Regions from separate parts of the Leifsonia sp. SIMBA_070 genome, predicted to be linked through region 1. Evidence: predicted binding sites of a transcription regulator. Region 1 holds the regulator's gene; the other holds the start of a gene.

Evidence for each region. Region 1 encodes HrcA, which represses chaperone genes, less so after heat shock. Its sites were predicted from a motif close to TTNGCACTCGNNNNNNNCGAGTGCNAA; they were not measured.
Region 2: groL (chaperonin GroEL) is a predicted target of HrcA. The motif match lies at 3,572-3,598, and genes of this name have one in related genera.

What each region holds. Positions count from the first base shown of each region.
Region 1 is NZ_JAWRYK010000001.1:1,522,967-1,528,958, reverse strand. It holds gene dnaJ (molecular chaperone DnaJ) at 1-1,028, opposite strand, end outside; gene hrcA (heat-inducible transcriptional repressor HrcA) at 1,082-2,104, opposite strand; gene SB754_RS07125 (DUF4870 domain-containing protein) at 2,262-2,804, shown strand; gene SB754_RS07120 (DUF4870 domain-containing protein) at 2,898-3,278, shown strand; gene hemW (radical SAM family heme chaperone HemW) at 3,271-4,551, opposite strand; gene SB754_RS07110 (DUF1990 family protein) at 4,551-5,198, opposite strand; gene lepA (translation elongation factor 4) at 5,268-5,992, opposite strand, start outside.
Region 2 is NZ_JAWRYK010000001.1:2,420,841-2,426,832, forward strand. It holds gene SB754_RS11350 (hypothetical protein) at 1-660, opposite strand, end outside; gene SB754_RS11355 (hypothetical protein) at 895-1,116, opposite strand; gene SB754_RS11360 (hypothetical protein) at 1,229-1,495, opposite strand; gene SB754_RS11365 (hypothetical protein) at 1,555-1,758, opposite strand; gene groL (chaperonin GroEL) at 1,909-3,528, opposite strand; gene SB754_RS11375 (cold-shock protein) at 3,709-3,912, opposite strand; gene SB754_RS11380 (LytR C-terminal domain-containing protein) at 4,082-4,642, opposite strand; gene SB754_RS11385 (DUF3263 domain-containing protein) at 4,664-4,969, opposite strand; gene msrB (peptide-methionine (R)-S-oxide reductase MsrB) at 5,161-5,583, shown strand; gene SB754_RS11395 (nitroreductase family protein) at 5,583-5,992, shown strand, end outside.

The DNA of each region.
Region 1 (5,992 bases):
GCGAACTTCTTGATCAGCTCTTTCTCTTTGTGGTCCAGCTTCGTGGGCGTGACCACCTGGATGCCGACCCGGAGGTCGCCGCGGCCGGTGCCGCGCAGGTGCGTGATGCCGCGGTCCTTGACCGTGACGATGTCGGCGGACTGCGTGCCGGGCTTGAGCTCGAGCCGGATGTCGCCGTCGAGCGCCTTCACGGTGGCCGTGGTGCCGAGGATCGCGTCCGTCATCGAAAGCTCGAGCGTGCACAGCAGGTCGTCGCCGTCGCGGCTGAACACCTCGTGGTGCTTCACCTTGATCTCGAGGTAGAGGTCGCCGTTCGGGCCGCCCGCGGGGCCGGCCTCGCCGCTGCCCGGCATCTGCAGGCGCAACCCGGTGTCGACGCCGGCCGGGATGTCGACAGGAACGGTGCGGCGGGCGCGCACGCGGCCCTGGCCCTGGCAGGTGACGCACGGAGTCGCGATGACCGTTCCGTAGCCGCGGCAGGTTCCGCACGGGCTCGACGTCATCACGTTGCCGAGCAGCGAACGCACGGAGCGCTGGATGCTCCCGGTGCCGTGGCAGATGTCGCAGGTGACGGGCTGGGTGCCCGGCTGGCAGCACGAGCCGTTGCAGGTCTCGCAGACCACCGCAGTGTCGACCTCGAGGTCGCGGTGCGTGCCGAAGACGACCTCGTCGAGGTCGACCTCCACGCGCAGCAGGGCGTCCTGTCCGCGCTCGCGACGCGAGCGGGGACCGCGTGTCGCTCCCCCGCCTCCTCCGAAGAACGTCTCGAAGATGTCGCTGAACCCGGCGAAGTCGGCACTGCCCGCGCCGCCGCCGAAGCCTCCTGAGCCGCCCAGGTCGTACTGCTGCCGCTGTTGCGGGTCGCTGAGCACGTCGTAGGCGTGCGTGACGAGCTTGAAGCGCTCCTGCGCCTCGGAGCTCGGATTCACGTCCGGGTGGAGTTCGCGAGCCAGCCGGCGGTACGCCTTCTTGATCTCGTCGGGGCTGGCGTCGCGCTCGACGCCCAGGATTTCGTAGTGGTCGGCCACGTGGGCTGTTCCTTCTTCTTTCGATCGAGTGCTGTGGGAAGGGCTGCGGCGGCCTACTGGTCGCCGAGCAGCCGGGAGAGGTAGCGGGCGACGGCGCGGACCGCCGCCATGTTGCCCGAGTAGTCCATGCGGAGCGGCCCGAGCAGGCCGAGCCGGGCGACATCCGACCCCGCCGCACTGTAACCGCTGGAGAGGATGGATGCTTCCGTCAGGCCGATCCCGGCGTTCTCGCGGCCGATGCTGACCGCGACGCCGTGCTGGTCGGTGGCCATCTCGTCGAACAGCCGGAGCAGGACGACCTGCTCCTCGATGGCCTCGAGCACCGGGGTGATGGTGCCGGGGAAGTCGAGCTCGGTGCGCACCAGGTTGGCGGCGCCGGCCATCACCAGCTTCTCCTGCCGGTTGGCCGCGATCTGGTCGAGCAGCGCGCTCGCGACCGGCTCGACCAGGGCGCGCGTCCGCTCCGTCAGCGCGGCCGGCAGGTCGCGCAGCCGGGCCGTGGCCTCGGCGAGCGTCAGCCCGGCGGCGGCGCCGTTGATCGCGCCGCGGATCTCGGCCACATCTTCGTCGCTCAGCTCGGACGCCAGCTCGATCACCCGCTGCTCCACCGCTCCGGAGTCGGTGATGAGCACGCTGAGCAGGCGGCGCGGCGACAGGGCGACGAGCTCGATGTGGCGGATGCGCGAGCGCGCCACCGACGGGTACTGCACGAGGGCGACCTGGTTGGTGAGCTGGGACAGCAAGCGCACCGTGCGCGAGAGGACGTCGTCGAGGTCGACGGACTGGCCGAGGAAGGTCTCGATGGCGGTGCGCTGCGCCGGCGTGAGCGGACGCATCTCGGCGAGGTGGTCGACGAAGAGCCGGTAGCCCTTGTCGGTCGGCACCCGGCCGGAGGAGGTGTGCGGCGCCGCGATCAGCTCCTCCTCTTCGAGGAGAGCCATGTCGTTGCGGATGGTCGCGGCGGACACGCCGAAGGAGTGCCGCTCGACGATGCTCTTGGAGCCCACCGGCTCGCGCGACGCGACGTAGTCCTGGACGATGACGCGCAATACTTCGAGGCTGCGTTCCGAGACCATACCCGCCTCCCGTCGACCGATTAGCACTCACGGATCCTGAGTGCCAATCCTACCGCGCAGAAACCCGCAGCGGATGATTGCTGGCTGAGACACGGCCGCAGTACCGTATGGGCACCGGTTCGACACGCTCGTAACCGAACACGAAAGGGTTCCGCCGATGACAGACCCGAATCAGCCCGCCGACCCGAACGCCGGCGTCCCGCCGCAGCAGCCGTACGGCGGGGTCCCGCCGCAGCAGCCCTACGGCAACGTCCCGCCGCAGCAGCCCTACGCAGGGGTCCCGCCGCAGCAGCCCTACGCACAGCCCGCCGGAGCGCCACAGCCCGCCGGAGCGGCCGCGGCTCCCCTCGACCCCGCCCAGGACAAGCAGTGGGCGTCGTTCGCGCACCTGGGCGGAATCCTGTGGTTCCTCCCCTCCCTCATCATCTGGCTCGTCTTCAAGGACAGGGGCCGGCTCACCGACCAGGAGGCCAAGGAAGCCCTCAACTGGCAGATCACCTGGATCATCGCCTGGGTGGCGTCGCAGATCATCGGGATCATCATCGGCAGCTTCACCTACGGCATCGGCTACCTGCTGTTCGGCCTGCTGATCCCGTGGGCGCTGTACATCCTGAACCTGGTGTTCTCGATCCTCGGCTTCGTCCGGGTCAACAGCGGAGGCACCTACCGCTACCCGATCAACTTCCGCTTCATCAAGTAGGCAGAGAGCGTTCAGGGTCTTTCCAGCCTACGGCGGCGCGCCCTAGGCTGGGACGACCACGTCCACCCCTGCCCGACAGAGGAGAACCGCACCATGTCCGCGACACCCCCGCCGCCCCCGCCCCAGCAGCCGTACGGCGGCGCGCCCCAGCTGAGCCCGGCCGACGAGAAGCTCTGGGCGACCCTCGTGCAGGTGGGCGGGATCCTCTTCTCCTGGATCCCCGCCCTCGTCGGCTACCTGGTCCTGAAGGACCGGGGCCCGTTCGTCCGTTCGCACACGGCGACGGCGCTGAACTTCCAGATCACCATCTTCATCGCCTACGTCGTCGGCGGCATCCTGTCGATCGTCGTCGTCGGCATCTTCATCATCATCGCGGCGTGGGTGCTCAACATCGTGTTCAGCATCATCGCGGCCGTGAAGGCGAACCAGGGCGAGTTCTACACGTACCCGATCGCCATCCGCTTCGTCAGCTAGCGGTTCGCTCCGCAGCATCCTCGGCGGCATCGGCGGCGTCTGCTGCGTCGTCCGCCAGCAGCCGCCGCACCACCGCGTCGGCGAGGAGCCGCCCCCGCAGGGTCAGCACGATCGACCCGCGGAGGGCGGCTCGTCCGTCGATGAGGCCGTCCGCGATCAGGGCGGGCACCTCCCGGCGGCCGGCGTCGCCGAGCTCCGTCGTGCGCACACCCTCCCGGATCCGGCTCAGCAGCAGCACCCGCTCGACATGCCGCGTCTCGGCGTCCAGGGTCTCGCGACCGGCGGCCGGCGACTCCCCGGCGAGCACGCGCTGCGCGTAGGCGGCGGGATGCTTCACGTTCCACCACCGGACTCCGCCGACGTGGCTGTGGGCGCCGGGACCGACGCCCCACCAGTCGTGGCCGAGCCAGTAGGCGAGGTTGTGACGGGAGCGGTGGACCTCGTCCGTCGCCCAGTTGCTGACCTCGTACCAGTCGTAGCCGGCGTCGGCCAGCCGCTGGTCGGCCAGCTCGTACATGTCCGCTTCGAGGTCGTCGTCGGGCTCTGCCACCTGGCCGGAGCGGATCTGGCGCGCCAGCTTGGTCCCGGCCTCCACGATCAGCGCGTACGCCGACAGGTGGTCGGGCTCGCACGCGAGCGCGGCGTCGAGGCTCTGCGACCAGTCGTCGAGCGACTCTCCCGGCGTCCCGTAGATCAGGTCCAGGCTCACCTGGAGGCCCGCCTCGCGCGCCCAGCCGACGACCAGCGGTACGCGGGCCGGGTCGTGGGTGCGCTCCAAGGTCTCCAGCACATGCGGGACCGCGGACTGCATCCCGAACGACACGCGGGTGAAGCCGGCGTCGGCGAGCCTGCGGAGGTCGTCGGCGTCGACCGAGTCGGGGTTCGCCTCGGTGGTCACCTCTGCGCCGTCGGCCAGCCCCCAGGCCTCGCGCACCGCGCCAAGCATCGCGCTCAGGTCGCCGGGCGGGAGGAGGGTCGGGGTGCCTCCGCCGAAGAACACCGTCGAGACGGGCCGCTCCGGAATGCCGCTGGCTCGCAGGGCGTCGGCTGCGAACTCCACCTCACGCACCGCATGACCGGCGTAGTCGGACTGGGAGACGCCACGCAGTTCGGTGGCCGTGTAGGTGTTGAAGTCGCAGTAACCGCACCGAACGCGGCAGAACGGGACGTGCAGGTACACGCCGAAGTCGCGGTCCCGCGCGCCGTCGGCGGCTGTGGCGGGCAGGCGTCCGTCGACCGGCGCCGGGTCGCCGAGGGGAAGAGCGCTGGGCATCAGGCGGAGCTCGCCGGGTGGAGGGCGCGGAGGTACTTGGCGGTGTAGTTGCGCTGCACGAGCATGAGGACCGGGGCGACGAGGCGGTAGAACGCGTTGGAGGGCCGGGAGATGGCGCGCACGACGAACCAGACGGTGCCGTCCTCCCGCTGCTCCACCTGGAACAGCTCCTCGCCGCTCTCCGGGTGGCCGTGCAGGGTGCCGTAGGCGAACCCGCGGCGGTGCGGTTCGTCGACGACGTAGACGACACGCACCGGCGCCGACACCCGGAACGGACCGAACGGGATCTTCAGCACGGCGGTCATCCCATTGCGGACGAAGGGCGTGCCGTCGTCCGAGAACACGTCCTCCTCGCGGCGATTCTCGCGCATGCGCATCGGGGTGCCGTCCGGCCCGAACTCGACGCCCTCGTACTGCACGCCGGTCCCCTCGCGCACGTCGGTGACGTGGATGCCGCTGCCCTTCTGCACACCCCAGGCCAGGAGCGCGGTGGCCGCGGCTTCGAAACGCTCGTCGCCGCTCCCGAGCCGGATGCTGCGCTCCAGCGGCTTGTAGCCCTTGGGCGGGTAGTACAGGAGATCTGCCGCCTGGGTCGCGCCGACCGCCCCGTACGTGACGGGTTGATCGGTGAAGGTCGAGCGACGCATGTAATCATCTTCCGCCATGTCGCGGGAGTTCGCGAAACGCGGTCGCCCCACTTGACGGAAGCCGGATGGCTACTTCTTGTCCTTCTTCTCCGTGTCTCCGGAGAGGGCGGCGATGAACGCCTCCTGGGGGACCTCGACGCGGCCGACCATCTTCATGCGCTTCTTGCCCTCCTTCTGCTTCTCGAGGAGCTTGCGCTTGCGGGTGATGTCACCGCCGTAGCACTTGGCGAGCACGTCCTTGCGCATCGCGCGGATGTTCTCGCGGGCGATGATGCGCGCGCCGATGGCGGCCTGGATGGGCACCTCGAACTGCTGCCGCGGGATCAGCTCGCGCAGACGGGAGGCCATCATGGTGCCGTAGGCGTAGGCCTTGTCACGGTGCACGATCGCGCTGAACGCGTCGACCGTCTCGCCCTGCAAGAGGATGTCGACCTTGACCAGGTCGGACTCCTGCTCGCCGAACGGCTCGTAGTCGAGGGACGCGTAGCCCGCGGTCTTGGATTTGAGCTGGTCGAAGAAGTCGAAGACGATCTCGCCGAGCGGCATCGTGTAGCGGATCTCGACACGGTCCTCGCCCAGGTACTCCATGCCGAGCAGGGTGCCGCGGCGGCTCTGGCAGAGCTCCATGATGACGCCGACGTAGTCCTTGGGGGCGAGGATGGCCGCCTTGACGACGGGCTCCTCCACCTTGTCGATCTTGCCGCCGGGGAACTCGCTCGGGTTGGTGACGGTGACGGTCTTCTTGTCCTCCGTCGTCACCTCGTAGATCACGCTGGGTGCGGTGGTGATCAGGT
Region 2 (5,992 bases), 900 kb from region 1:
GCGGGCGTCGGCCGGCCCGAACACCCGATGGTAGCCGCAGAAGGACGACACGGAGGTGGTCCCGTCGCGATCCTGGGTCTCCACCTGCGGGGGAAGGAAGACCGGGTAGAACCGGCCCAGTCCCGTGGGCAGCCCCAGGGAGTCGACCAGCCGGCTCAGCTCGGCGCGCAGCTGGTCGTCGGTCAGGCACGCCGTGACGGCCTCGCCCCCCGGGGAGCATCCGTCCGCGGGGAAGGCCGCATCGTCCATCACGGGCGTCCCCGCCGCCACCCGGTACGTCAGCGGGACGCGCTTCCCCTGGCTGGTGTCGTAGTACTCGGACGCGACGGAGTACACGTTCCCGTCCGTGCCGCTGGCCGTCGCGACGTCGTCGACGTACCGGTCGATGGTGTCGACGTAGCCGGGAGGGAACGCCGCCGAACCGGGAGGCGCCCAGAAGATCGGAGTGACGAGCAGCCCGTCGGCCTCTCCGGTGTCCATGGTGGGACCTCCCGAATACGACATCGGCGGTTCGCAGCCGTCGCAGTAGTGACCGTCGTCTCCTGACGCGTGGACGGTCGCTCCCCCGGCTGCGGGTGCTGCGGGTGCTGCGGGTGCTGCGGGCGCTGCGGCCACGGCCAGGGCGAGGGCGATGACCAGGGAGGCCACTGCGCTGGGCAACCTCAGTGCGTGCATCGACCTGGCTCCCCTCCGGCGGCGCGATCGCACCTCCTACCTGAAGCCATACACGCCGCGGAGTTCATCCCGATATACAGTGCTCGCATCACGATTCGGCCAGCGGCCCGTCTTCATGAGTGAGCCGCCGCCGTTCCAACCGGAATGGGTCCACAACGGCCGGCTCGCCTGCGGTGGACCGGCGCCCCCGCGCCGGTTCACCGCACGGCTCACTGGCGCTCAGGGCTGGAACGGCGCCCAATCAGCGAGGTCGTACTCGAGCTCGATGCCGTTGTAGAGCCGCACGACCCAGGCATGGGAGTCTCCACCGGCGAACTGACCGCGCACGGTCTCCGCCGTCCACTCGCCTCCCGCGCCGCGCTCCCAGTGGATGAGACCGATGTGCTCGCGCAGGCGCGGCGGGTGCGGTGGGTGTATGTAATCTTCAAGCTTGTCGGACATGAGAAACCTCCTTTGATCCCAGCCTGATCAAGGGTCCACGCGCACATCATGCATCCCGAACGATCGCGAGTGACACCGGGCTTCTACCCCCAGTTCGGGTGACACGGCGAGGTCAGTCGGCCTGCCCCTGCTCGGGCAGTTCGGCGCTCGACGGCGAGCGAGGCACCGTCGACGTCAGCCGGTACTGAACACTGTCCGGCCACTGGCGGGCGTCCATCAGCTCGAACACCTCGAACACCGCCACCCCCGAGATCTCTGCGGGCACGCGGATCCGCCGCGGTGGGAACGACACGTCCGCCGGCAGCGTCAGTCGCTGGAGCGGCGCCCCGTCGTCGCGAAGCAGCAAGGCGGTGAAGAGCCTCTCGCCGAACTCGGTCATAGCCGTCAGCGTAGGCCCGGTCGCCGGAATCGTCACCCTCCCTCACGGGGGTCACCACGTCAGCGCGGCGGCGCCAGGCCGCTCCAGGCATGAGCTTCGTATTCGAGCTCCACCCCGGTGATCAGGCGGACGATCCGCGTCCCGTCGGCGAAAGTCAGGATGCGGGACACCGACGGCTCGTCCCACGCCGGAGAGCCGTTCGGAAGCCACGGCTCGTCCCGGCGTGGGGGCGCCAACCCATCGCCATCACTGGTGTCGGTCATCGTTTGCCCCTCCCCATCCCCCGGCGCAACACCCCTCCATGGTGGCGCTCCCACACGCGGCGCGCACCACTGAAGTTCTGAGAATCCATAAAGAAGAAGGCGCCCCCCGCTACGCGAGCGGGAGGCGCCTTCTTCAGGGAATGGCTGGACTCAGAAGTCCATGCCCGCACCCGGGTCGCCCACGGGCGCCGGGTTCTTCTCGGGCTTGTCGGCCACGACGGCCTCGGTGGTGAGGAACAGTCCGGCGATCGACGCGGCGTTCTGCAGCGCCGAGCGGGTGACCTTCACCGGGTCGTTGATGCCGGCGGCCAGCATGTCGACGTACTCGCCGGTCGCGGCGTTGAGGCCGTGTCCGACGGGCAGGTTGCGGACCTTCTCGACGACGACGCCGGCCTCGAGGCCCGCGTTGATCGCGATCTGCTTCAGCGGAGCCTCGATGGCGACCTTGACGATGTTCGCGCCCGTAGCCTCGTCACCGGTCAGCTCCAGCTTCTCGAACGCGGTCTTGCCGGCCTGGATGAGGGCCACGCCACCACCGGCGACGATGCCCTCCTCGACGGCGGCCTTCGCGTTGCGGACGGCGTCCTCGATGCGGTGCTTGCGCTCCTTGAGCTCGACCTCGGTGGCCGCGCCCGCCTTGATGACGGCGACGCCACCCGCGAGCTTGGCGAGGCGCTCCTGCAGCTTCTCGCGGTCGTAGTCCGAGTCGGTCGACTCGATCTCGTTGCGGATCTGCTGCACGCGGCCGGCGATGGCCTCGGAGTCACCGGTGCCCTCGACGATCGTGGTCTCGTCCTTCGTGATGACGACCTTGCGGGCCTGACCGAGCAGGTCGAGGGTGACGTTCTCGAGCTTGAGACCGACCTCCTCGGAGATGACCTGGCCGCCGGTGAGGATCGCGATGTCCTGCAGCATGGCCTTGCGGCGGTCGCCGAAGCCCGGAGCCTTGACGGCGACGGACTTGAAGATGCCACGGATCTTGTTGACGATCAGGGTCGCCAGGGCCTCGCCGTCGACGTCCTCAGCGATGATGAGGAGCGGCTTGCCGGCCTGGATCACCTTGTCGACGATCGGCAGAAGGTCTTTGATGTTGCTGATCTTCTGGTTGGCGATGAGGATGTACGGGTCTTCGAACACCGCCTCCTGGCGGTCCTGGTCCGTCACGAAGTACTGCGACAGGAAGCCCTTGTCGAAGCGCATGCCCTCGGTCAGCTCGAGCTCGGTGCCGAAGGTGTTCGACTCCTCGACGGTGACGACGCCCTCCTTGCCGACCTTGTCGATCGCCTCGGCGATGATCTCGCCGATGGTGGTGTCGCCAGCGGAGATGGATGCGGTGGCCGCGATCTCCTCCTTGGTCTCGACCTCCTTGGCGGACGCGACGAGCTCCTCGGTGACCGCCGCGACGGCCTTCTCGATGCCGCGCTTCAGCGTGATGGGGTCGGCGCCGGCCGCGACGTTGCGCAGGCCCTCCTTGACCAGGGCCTGAGCCAGCACGGTCGCGGTGGTGGTTCCGTCACCCGCGACGTCGTCGGTCTTCTTCGCGACCTCCTTGACGAGCTCCGCGCCGATCTTCTCGTACGGGTCGTCGAGCTCGATCTCCTTCGCGATCGAGACGCCGTCGTTCGTGATGGTCGGGGCGCCCCACTTCTTCTCGAGGACGACGTTGCGACCACGCGGGCCGAGGGTCACCTTGACGGTGTCCGCCAGGGTGTTCAGGCCGCGCTCGAGGCCGCGACGCGCGTCCTCGTTGAAAGCAATGATCTTTGCCATGTGTTTCTCGTCCCTCCCGGACGTGTGCGAAAGATTCCGATTTTTAGCACTCGATCAGATGGAGTGCTAAAGCGATTCTGGCACTCGTGGCTGTGGAGTGCAAGACGACTTCGCTGCGGGGGAACGACGAAGCGCCGCCCCTCGGGGGACGGCGCTCCGTGTGGTGCTGCTGGATCGGTGTCAGGCCAGTCGGACCGACTCGGCCTGCGGGCCCTTTTGCCCGGAGCCGACCTCGAACACGACCTGCTGGCCCTCTTCGAGAACCTTGTATCCCGCCATGTCGATCGCGGAGTAATGAACGAAAACGTCCTGTCCCCCACCTTCGACGGTGATGAAGCCGTAGCCCTTCTCAGCGTTGAACCACTTCACGGTCCCGTTCGCCATGCATTACTCCCATTGCTGTGTCGCTCGCGCGATCCGACGCCGCACGTTGAATCCCGATCCTAATGCGTGGAATACCGGGCGGCGCCAGCGATTTCGTGAATCCGTATCGAAATGTGGCCGAAGTTAAACACGTGCGTAACAAAGAGGAGAAGGGCGCTCCTCCGCGGGCTCACCCGGGGTAGTTCGCCCCGATGACGACGGTGATGTCCGCGCCGGTGTCCGAGAAGGCGGTGCTCTGCTGGATGGTCGCCCCCGGGAGGGACTGCGCGACGCCGAGGGCGGCCGCCTGGTTCGCCGGGTCTCCGTAGTAGATGATGGTGGCCGCGAGGTCGGTGCGGTCGGCATTCGCCAGCGCTCCGACCTTCCAGCCGGCGGCCGTCAGCTTGTCTCCTACCGTGCTCGCCAGCCCCTCGCGAGTGGTGCCGTTGAGCACGTTGACGCTGAGTGCCGGGTTCACCGTCGGCACGATGGTGGGCGTGGGGGTGGGGGTGGCCGTGGGGGTCGGCGTCCCGGTGCGGGAGGCGGAGGCCCCTGCGCCGTGGAACGAGATGCTGCCGTTCACCAGGGAGAGCCCGACGATGCCGGCGCCCACGAGCACGATGGTGGCGAGCGCCGCCCAGCCCACGGCCATCCAGCCTCGTCCTCGGGGACGCGGAGCCCGGTGAGCGCCGACGCGCTTCAGGTCGTCCGGGATCTCGTCGAACCGGTCGCGGGGGAACTTCTCTGCCATCGGGGGATGCGGTCCTTGGGGTCAGTCGCCGGACGGGAGGGTCCGAGCGTGTCGTGCGGCCAGCCTCGCCTCGCGGAGCCGCAGCAGCCTCTTGACGAGCATGGGGTCGTGGCGCAGCGCCGCCGGACGGTCGATCAGCGCACCGAGCAACTGATAGTACCGAGCCGCCGAGAGACCGAACTCCTCGCGGATGGCCTGCTCCTTGGCTCCGGCGTGCCGCCACCATTGGCGTTCGAACGCGAGGATCGCGGCATCCCGCTCACTCAGCTGTTCCGTGTCAGAGGGCTCGCGGTCGGCGGCCGGCCGTCCGTCTGCTGACCGGGCCACGCGCACCGCCTTCCCTTGTCACGGTTGCCGGGCCCGGCCGGCATGCCGGCCGCGCCCCGCGCTCGCACGTCATCCTAGGGCGCGTGCCCTGTGTGTTGCCCGTTTCGGTGCGGCACGTCGCGGTTCACCGGTCGGGAACAGTCCGTTCAGGTGCGCCGTTTAGTGTTGTGACGCAGAGAGTAAGGAGTGGCATGGCACACGACACGACGAGAGATGGCTACGACGTCACCAAGAGCGAGGACGAGTGGCGCCGCGAGCTCACCCCCGAGCAGTACGCGGTGCTCCGCCAGGCCGGGACCGAGCGTCCGTGGACCGGCGAGCTGCTCGACGAGAGCCGCGCAGGCCTGTACACGTGTGCCGCGTGCGGTGCCGAGCTGTTCCAGGCCGGCACGAAGTTCGACTCGGGATGCGGCTGGCCGAGCTTCTACGAGTCTGTGCGCCCGGAGGCCGTCGAGCTCCTGGAGGACGACAGCCTCGGGATGGTCCGCACGGAGGTCCGCTGCGCCAACTGCGGTTCGCACCTGGGCCACGTCTTCCCGGACGGATTCGGGACTCCGACCGGTGACCGCTATTGCATGAACTCGCTCTCGCTGAACTTCACCCCGGAGGCCTGATGAGCGATTCCCGCCGGAGCGATGTCGCGGTGCGCGATGCGGCCGTGAGCGATCTCGCCGCCCGGGTCGCCGCCCGCCGCTCGTACTCGCGCGTGACGGCCGACGCTCCGACGCACGACGAGCTGCTGCCCCTGGTGGCCGCGGCGGGGCGGGTGGCGGACCATAGCGCGTTGCACCCCTGGCGGATCATCGAGTTGCGCGGCGAGGCGCGGAACCGTCTCGGCGACGCGTTCGTGCGGGATGCGAAGGCCACGGGGTCGGAGGCCGAGAAGCTGGCGGCGAAGCCGTTGCGCTCGTCGCTGCTGCTCGCTGTGGTCTCCGTGCGGACGAAGAGCGAGAAGGTGCCCGGCTGGGAGCAGGACGCGGTCGCTTCGGGCGTCGCGCACATCCTGAGCCTGCTGCTGCATGA